DNA from 2 places in the Duganella sp. Root198D2 genome. Region 2 is predicted to be linked to the other one. Evidence: riboswitches for the same ligand, from Rfam matches in the RefSeq annotation. Region 2 holds a riboswitch; the other holds the start of a gene.

Region 1 (4,175 bases), on a different contig from region 2:
CTCGGCGCACTGCTTAGTTCCTCAATGCTGCGGCCAGCGCCTTCTGCGCTTTGTCCACCGGCATCGACGTGTTCCAGTAAGCGGTCAACGCATCCTGCACCGCACCGTTCTGGTCAGGCGTCAGATAAATTTCGGGCGCGCCGGCCTGGCGATTACGGTCGCGCATGATGGCGGCGCCAGCCCGCGCACAGACGTCGAGCTGGCTGGTATCGGCATCGGCGCGCGGCGGCACCGAGCCTTTCAGCTTGTTGAAGTTCACCTGGGTTGCGGGCGCCAGCAGCACTTTCGCCATCAGCTTTTGTGCCTGCTGTACCTCCGCGCTTTCCGAGCGCGGGAAGACAAACGCATCGCCCTGAATCAGGTAAGGCGAATTCACGCCGAGGCCAGGAATGCAGCCGTAATCGACGCCGGGTGCCATTTTCGCATTGCTGAATTCACCCTTGGCCCAATCGCCCATGATTTGCACGCCGGCTTTGCCGCTGACCAGCATCGCAGTCGCATCATTCCAGTTGCGGCCCGGCGAGGCTGGATCGACGTAGGACTGCAGCCGCTTGTAGGCCAGCAGCACCTTGCGTACCGCTTCCGAGTTGATCGCGCGCTGGTCGCGGTCGCGCATCACCTGCAGGTAGAGCTGGCGCCCGCCCATATTCGCCAGCAGCGACGCAAACAGGATGTGTTCCTGCCATGCCTGCCCGCCGTGCGCCAACGGCACCAGTCCGGCGGCCTTCAGCTTATCCAGTGCCGCATACAGTTCATCGACGGTTGCAGGTTCCTTTAGAATGCCAGCCTTCTTGAACGCGGCCTTGGAATACCAGATCCACGTCTGCATGTGGACGTTCATCGGCATCGCGTAATAATGGCCATCGATGCGGATGGTGTTCACGATCGGTTCCGGCAGCGTGGATTCCCAGTGCTCCTGGCGCGCCACGTCGTCCAGCTGCACCAGCATGTCCTGGTCCACGATATCGAGGAACTGTTTGGAGATATTGAACTGCGCGGCGGCCGGCGCCTTGCCGCCAACCATGCGGTTAAGCGTGACTGCACGGGCCTGTTCGCCGCCGGCAATCGCAGTATCGATCCAGGTGCCGCCGGCGGCACGGTAGGCGTTCGCGAGCTGCTTGACGGCAGCGGATTCGCCGCCTGACGTCCACCAGTGGATCACTTCCGCGCTCGGCCCGGCAGCCTGCGCGGATGCGGCGCCGAGCGCCATTGCACAAGCAAATAACTGCTTAAACATCCCGTCTCCTGTAGTGTGCTGCTTATTTTTGGAAACGTTACCAATTTCACGGGCGGGTGTCAACAGAATAACAGGAAAGGCCCTCATGGCGAAAACGCAACGTGTACCGGAAAACGATTGAAATCGTATAAATCCCTGGGCTATCCTGTTTTTGCTGCCGGCGCACGCCGGTCGCGCGATCGGGAGAGTTTGTCCCACCCATGGACAACGCCGAAGGAGCAAGCCGCCCCCGGAATCTCTCAGGCCCAAGGACCGGTCGCGTGTTTTCAAAACTCTGAAGAGCCGCCGGCAAAGCAGCGCTGGCGCACCGAAGGAGCAAGCAGGCCGCCAACGCCTGTGAAACTCTCAGGTCCAGCACAGAGGGGGCAGTCACCTCGCACCTCAAAGATATCTGACCAACCTTCAGAGGAGTAGTCACATGCATATGCATCGACTCTGGCTGCGCATTGCCTGCGCAGCGATGATAGCCGCCCCGTTCCTGGCAAAAGCAGACAACGGCGCGGCATTGCAGGCCGCCAAACGCGGACTCGCACAATTCGCCGAGCACCAGCAGGCGATCCGTCCCGGTAGTGCACCGGTCGATTTCCCGCTCGATATCACGGACGTGGGCGACTTGAAGCAAGCCACGGTCGGCCATGGCTTTGAGGTCTACACTGTGGATCCGAAAGAACTGCTGGCACGCGGCGACCTGGCCTCCCTGGCCAAACCGACAGGCGAATGGCGCTTCGTCATTTCCTTGCACGGAAAGCCGATCGGGCTGGCGACTGTGCAGCAAGTGAACGGCCGCTATGAAACCGTCGCATATGGCGCTTCAGTGCTGGCGAAAGACGTGGATGCCGCCATGGCCGTCCACGGCAACGGCGCGCGCTCCAACCTGCGCTTCATCCGCATCTACCAGGCACGTGCCGACCTGCTGGAAGTTGACCGCGCCAGGTTCGCCCCGCTGCATTCAGCCCGCGAATCGCTGCTGCTGCAGAAGAACGGCAGCCAGCTGGTCGAAGGCGCCGATTTGCTGGAGCCGTTGCGCGCCGCAGTCAAAGCCAACATCGAAGCATTCCGCTAAGGAGGAGCCGAACATGAAAATCGCAAAAATCGCGGCCGGCGCTGCGCTGGTGCTTGCCCTGCCCTCCGCCTTTGCTCAATGGCGCACGCTGAACGTTCCGTTGACCATCCAGGAGCACAGCCAGTGGTGCTGGTCAGCCTCCAGCAAAGCGGTGCTGAATTTTTACAACCGGACGCCGAGCCAATGCCAGATCGTGAACTGGGCCTACGGCATCAATTACGCCTGCGGCAACAGCACCTTCAACTGGAACAGCTACGCCAATCGCCCGAACAATATGTACGGCACTTCGGGCAGCGTGCAGAACATCCTGGGAAATTGGGGCGTTTCGAATACGGCGATCAACAACTACCTGTCGTGGAATTCGGTGGTGAATGAGATCAATGGCAACCGCCCCTTCGTGATCCGCTACGGCTGGAGCAGCGGCGGCGGCCATATCATGGTGGGACGCGGCTATGAAACTTACAACGGAACCAACTACATCTACATCATGAATCCGTGGCCAGGCGAGGGGCAGACTTACCGCACCTTTGCTTCTGCTGTCAGCGCATCCGACCATAATTGGACGCATACGCAGCGCATGAACGTCAGCCCTTGATTGAAAAAACCCGCCGGGACCGACCCGGCGGGCTTTTTCGCTTTAGTTGCTACCGCCCAGCTGCTCCAGCTTGGCCGCCCACTTTTTCGACTCGTCTACATTACGGGCCGTCCCCACGCCGTTTTCAAGCAGGTAGACCAACTTGCGGATGGCAGTGACTTCGCCCTGCTCCGCCGCCTGCCGATAGTAGACTGCGGCCTGGGTGTAATCCTTCTTCACGCCCTGGCCCATCCAGTACATGCCTGCCAGCCGTACCTGCGCCTGTGCGCTACCCAGCTTGGCTGCCTGCTGGTACACGATTGCAGCCTGCGGCATATCAACCGGGCCGCCCTTGCCCAAGTCGAGCATCACAGCGAGGTTGGTCGCGGCATCTTTGTTGTCCTGGGCCGCCGATTTTGTGAACCATGCGCGCGCCTGTGCCAGGTCCTGCGCTACGCCATCGCCGGTGGAGTACAGCAGGCCAGCGTAAAACTGCGCCATTGCGTGCCCTTGTTCAGCCGCTTTCAAGTACCACTCCAGCGCTTGCGCAGGATCTTTCGGCACCGTGTTGCCGGTATGGTAGGCCACAGCGAGGTCATACTGCGCGTTGGCGTCACCAGCGACCGCGCGCTTGCGGATCGGCGCGAGCGGGCCGGCAGCCTGGCGCTCCATGGCCGCAATCAGGGTCAGTGCTTCCTGCGCAGTCTTGCTGCCGGCTGCAGCAGCTTTCTGGTACCACTGCTTGGCCTGCGCCTGGTCGGCAGGAACGCCCCGGCCTTCGAAGTACATGCCCGCCACCTGCTCGATCGCTGCCACGTCGTTCTGCTCGATAGCCTTGCGCAGCAGGGCCAGGGCGCCGGCACCATCCTGCTTGATACCGCGGCCCGCGGCCATCAGGCCGGCAAGCTGGCGCATCGAGGGGACATTGCCCTGGTCGACAGCGCGCGAGTACCACTTCACGGCTTCAACGTCGTTCTGGTCTGTGCCTTGGCCGCGCTCATACATCATGCCCAGGTTGAACTGCACATTGGGGTCATTGCTGCGGGATGCCTGCTCAAAGAAACCACGGAAAGCGCGCGCGTAATTGCCTTTTGCGTACTCTTCGTTAGGGGTGCGGGAAAAAGCCTGTGCATGTGCGAATTGCACGGGGAGATGCAGGCAAGCCAGGAGTGCTACGTACCGAAACTTCGACGCCATATTAGTTACTTGCTAGGTGGAAAATATAAATTATATAAACTCTCCATTAAGCAACATAATATAAATGAAAACTTTGATGCTTTTTAACAACAAGCAACTGGCGC
Region 2 (4,175 bases):
CGCCCGGCACCGCAACGCCGCCCATCATCCCGCCCGGGACGCCCGCAGCCACTACCCCACCCTGCATTCCCATGTCCGCAACACCGGCACCGGGGGCTGAGATGATCGGCAGGCCGCCGCCGGGTACAACGCCGCCGGCAGGAATCATCATGCCGCCCGTCAGCGCAGCGCCAGGAACACCTGGCATCATGCCGGCGCCTGCAGGCATCATGCCAACGCCAGCAGGCATTGCCATGCCGGGCATCGCGCCCGGAACAAATCCCGGAGCCTGCATTGCCTGGCCAGGAGCAGCCATCGGCGCCGCCCCCATGGCCGGTGCTGCGGCCGCGGCGGAATCCGCGGTGTGCGCCGGCGCGCCATACAGGCCCGGCGCAACGCTCAAGGTCGGCAGCGACAGGTCAAGGTCGCCCAATTGTTCAAATCCACTCGGTCCGGCCGCGGCGCCGCCTGGCGCCTCGCCCGTGCCCGAAAAGAACTGGCGCAATTGTTCCGCCAGTGCAGCCTGCTGGTTCTTCTTGCGCGAAGGAGCTTGCGATGCATCGTGCGAATCGGCACGGCGCGACTTGTGTTTTTCGACCGAGCCGGGACCGACGCCTTTGCGCTCGAGCGCGCTGCTCAGCTCTTCGAGCATGCTGCCGAAATCAAAGAATTGTTCCGGGCGCAGGAATGGCTTGATCAGCTCATTCGCTTCCTCATCCTTGATGAAATCGATCCACGCCTGCTGGAAGGCGCCGAGGAAGACTTCGGGACGGAAAGGATTCTGGTTGATGCGCAGGATGTCGCGGTCCAGCAGGAAGGCAAGGCGCACATTGAGCGTAGCCAGGCCGTCCGAGTACTTCACCTCGAACGCCTTGCTGAAACTGTTCAGGGTGACCTTGGTATCCATCTCTTCCATGGATACCAGCGACAGCGCGTCTGTCAACTTGCGGGCCGGCGCCTTCTGGCCAGGCGCCAGCTGGGCGATTTCCAGCCGCAGGTCATTTTCGAGCTGCTTGGCGAAAATGCCGAGGAAGGCGTAATGGTCGGTGCGCAGGCGATTGCCGGCGCGCAGGCGCGCCTGCAGGGTCTTGACGTCGACAGCATGGTCGGCATCGACCAGCTCGCCGGCCCAGGTCGTCGACAAGGCGACGAACTGCTCGCTGATGTGTTTATTCACCAGGCCAATCAGGTTTTCCAGCAAGGCATGCCGCGGCGTGACCGCTTTTTTAGGCGCCGAAGATGTTGGGTTTTCTGGAAGCATGGTCTGGCCTGGCTTTGGTGGTTATTCACATTGTCGCAGATTATTGCCAAGTGGCAATAGGTAAACGAAGAGAATTTCGAAATATTTAGGGTGCTGTGGAGAAATTGTTGAGTTTGCACCACGATGGTGCAGGATAAATCCTACAAACCTGGCCGTTGCATTCCGATTCACCTTTACTATTACACAAAGCAAGATGAAGTTCCGATCCTTCAGAAAGGAACTGTCATGAAATCCAGGAAAAAAACCAGCAAACAGAGTTCGAGCCCAGGCACCCGCCAAAGTGCCGACCAGGGTTCGCGTTCGGGCGCGCAATCGGGCAGCCAGCAGTCCGATACCGGCCGCCAAAGCAAGACGGACAAGAAAACACCGGCCAGCCGCAGCGGCAATCGCTAGATGAGCCGCGGCGCACGAGGGGCCTGGAAGCATGCTTCCAGGCCCTTGTCGTTTCAGATATTCGTCACGCGCTTGCCTTTGGGCGGCTTGAAGTCGGCGACCGCGTTTACCAGGCCCACTTTGGCAGCCTCCGGGGCGGTCAGGTGCAGGTCGGAATAGGCGTGGATATTCCAATGTTCGTCGGTCAGCTGCACGTGCTTGCGCAGGATCGCCTCGGTGCGCGCATCATCAGCCTGCAAGCCCTCGACAATGATGCGCAGCGCATCCGGCCGGGCGCCATGCGGCGCGCTGGCGTGGGACTTATGCACCATGAAACGCGCTGTTTCGCTGGCATAGCGCTCCTCGCCGGACAGGAACAGGATCACGGCAATTGAAGCTACCGCGCCGCCGTTATAAGTGATGATCTTGATGGGCAAGTTGCGCAGGTAATTGTGCAGGCACAGGCCGTCGCTGACGTAGCCGCCGTTGGACTGGATCAGGATGTGCGCGATTTCAATGCCGTCCTCCGTCATGTCCGCCACCGCGTCGAACATGCGGTGCACCATATCGCTGTTCACGTCGCCGGACAGGGTGAACCAGGCCTCCGTATCGCGCTTTTGCTTTTCTTCGCTCATGGTCGCTCCACTCTGTAAATGGATGTCCGGCCATTCTAGCGCAGGCGGTTCCAAAGGGGCGTCAAGATTGACTTTATTGTCCTCCTGTCATATAGTCGCAAGTCTTGATCGGGAGAGACCAGCGTACGCTGGCGCCGAAGGGGCATTACCCAGAAACTCTCAGGCAAAAGGACCGGTCAGGGGGCCAACCCCGCCAGCAAGCTGGCGGGTGGGGCTAAAACTCTGGAGAGCGGCCCGCCATGGCGCGGGGCCCACCGAAGGGGCGTGCGGGAATACCTTCCCGTTATCTCTCAGGTACCAAGGACAGAGGGGTAGGCGTATTCATGTTTACGTTTATTAACCCCTATTCTCTGCCCTGAGGTATCAATGACGCTCAAAGCAACCCCACTCAACAACGCTCATCGTGCCCTTGGCGCCCGCATGGTCGACTTCGGCGGCTGGGACATGCCGGTCAACTACGGCTCCCAGATCGAAGAGCACCACGCCGTGCGCAGCGACGTCGGCATGTTCGACGTGGCCCACATGTGCGTGGTTGACATCAAGGGTGCCAACGTACGTTCCTTCCTGCGCGGCCTGGTCGCCAACAACGTCGACAAGCTGCAGGTATCGGGCAAAGCCCTCTACTCCTGCATGCTGACCCCGGAAGGCACCGTCATCGACGACCTGATCATCTACTTCATCAACGAAGAATGGTTCCGCCTGGTGGTCAACGCCGGCACCGCGGAAAAAGACATCGCCTGGATGGAGAAGCAGAACGCAGCCACCGGCGCCGGCCTGGCCATCACCCAACGCCGCGACGGCGCCAACGCCATGGCCCTGATCGCCGTGCAGGGCCCGAACGCCCGCGCCAAGGTATGGGAAGTTATTCCGCAAGCCAAAGCGGCTACCGCAGAAATGAAGCCGTTCAACGTGGCCCTGGTGCCAGGCACCGCCTTCGGCGAAGCCATGGTGGCCCGCACCGGCTACACCGGTGAAGACGGTTTTGAAATCGGCGTGGCGGCAGAACAGGCTGAAAACCTGTGGCACGCCCTGAATGCCGCCGGCGTCAAGCCGGCAGGCCTGGGCGCGCGCGACACCCTGCGCCTGGAAGCCGGCATGAACCTGTACGGCCAGGACATGGACGAAACCGTGAACCCGCTGGACGCCGGCCTGGCATGGACCATCGACCTGGTCTCCGAGCGCGACTTCATCGGCAAGGCAGCCCTGCAAGCCAAGGGCCAGAACGCCCAGTTCGTCGGCCTGATCCTGCGCGAAAAAGGCGGCGTGCTGCGCGCCCACCAGAAAGTCATCGCCGCCAACGGCGAAGCTGGCGAAATCACTTCCGGCACCTTCTCCCCGACCATGCAGCAGGCAATCGCGCTGGCGCGCGTGCCGATGGGCGTGACCGTGGGCGACACCGTGCACGTGGAAATCCGCGACAAGAAGCTGGCCGCCACCGTCGTGAAGCTGCCTTTCGTCCGTAACGGTAAAATCCTGGTTGCTTGAGCCAGAATTCTGCAGAACCAAACAATAACCTTAGCCTTGGAGCCAATATGAGCAACATTCCAGCAGACCTGAAGTACACCGAGTCCCACGAGTGGGTACGCGCTGAAGCAGACGGCACCGTGACCGTCGGCATCACCGAATTCGCGCAAGATGCCCTGGGCGACATCGTGTTCGTCGAGCTGCCAAAAGTAGGCGCATCCTTCACCGCCGGCGACGACGCTGCCGTGGTGGAATCGGTGAAAGCCGCTTCCGACATCTACGCCCCGGTTTCGGGCGAAGTGGTTGCCGTAAACGACGCCGTGGTCGGCGCACCTGAATCGATCAACGCCGACGCTTACGCGAACTGGCTGTTCAAGATCAAGCCTAGCGATGCCGGCGCCATCAACGGCCTGCTGGACGCAACTGCTTACGGCAACGTAGCGCACTAATTACTGCATTATCGG

The links. Region 2 has a riboswitch for glycine ahead of gcvT (glycine cleavage system aminomethyltransferase GcvT). Riboswitches for the same ligand answer to the same signal wherever they lie in the genome.
Region 1: it holds a riboswitch for glycine, as region 2 does, so the genes downstream of both, ASE26_RS08930 (hypothetical protein) here and gcvT (glycine cleavage system aminomethyltransferase GcvT) in region 2, are expected to answer to the same signal.

What each region holds. Positions count from the first base shown of each region.
Region 1 covers NZ_LMIC01000006.1:173,452-177,626, forward strand. The annotation lists gene ASE26_RS30535 (ABC transporter substrate-binding protein) at 14-1,237, opposite strand; glycine riboswitch at 1,408-1,502, shown strand; gene ASE26_RS08930 (hypothetical protein) at 1,656-2,300, shown strand; gene ASE26_RS08935 (C39 family peptidase) at 2,314-2,895, shown strand; gene ASE26_RS08940 (SEL1-like repeat protein) at 2,938-4,020, opposite strand.
Region 2 covers NZ_LMIC01000044.1:55,004-59,178, forward strand. The annotation lists gene ASE26_RS22155 (DUF1631 family protein) at 1-1,240, opposite strand, end outside; gene ASE26_RS30880 (hypothetical protein) at 1,466-1,633, shown strand; gene ASE26_RS22165 (ATP-dependent Clp protease proteolytic subunit) at 1,687-2,247, opposite strand; glycine riboswitch at 2,347-2,432, shown strand; glycine riboswitch at 2,460-2,564, shown strand; gene gcvT (glycine cleavage system aminomethyltransferase GcvT) at 2,614-3,732, shown strand; gene gcvH (glycine cleavage system protein GcvH) at 3,780-4,160, shown strand.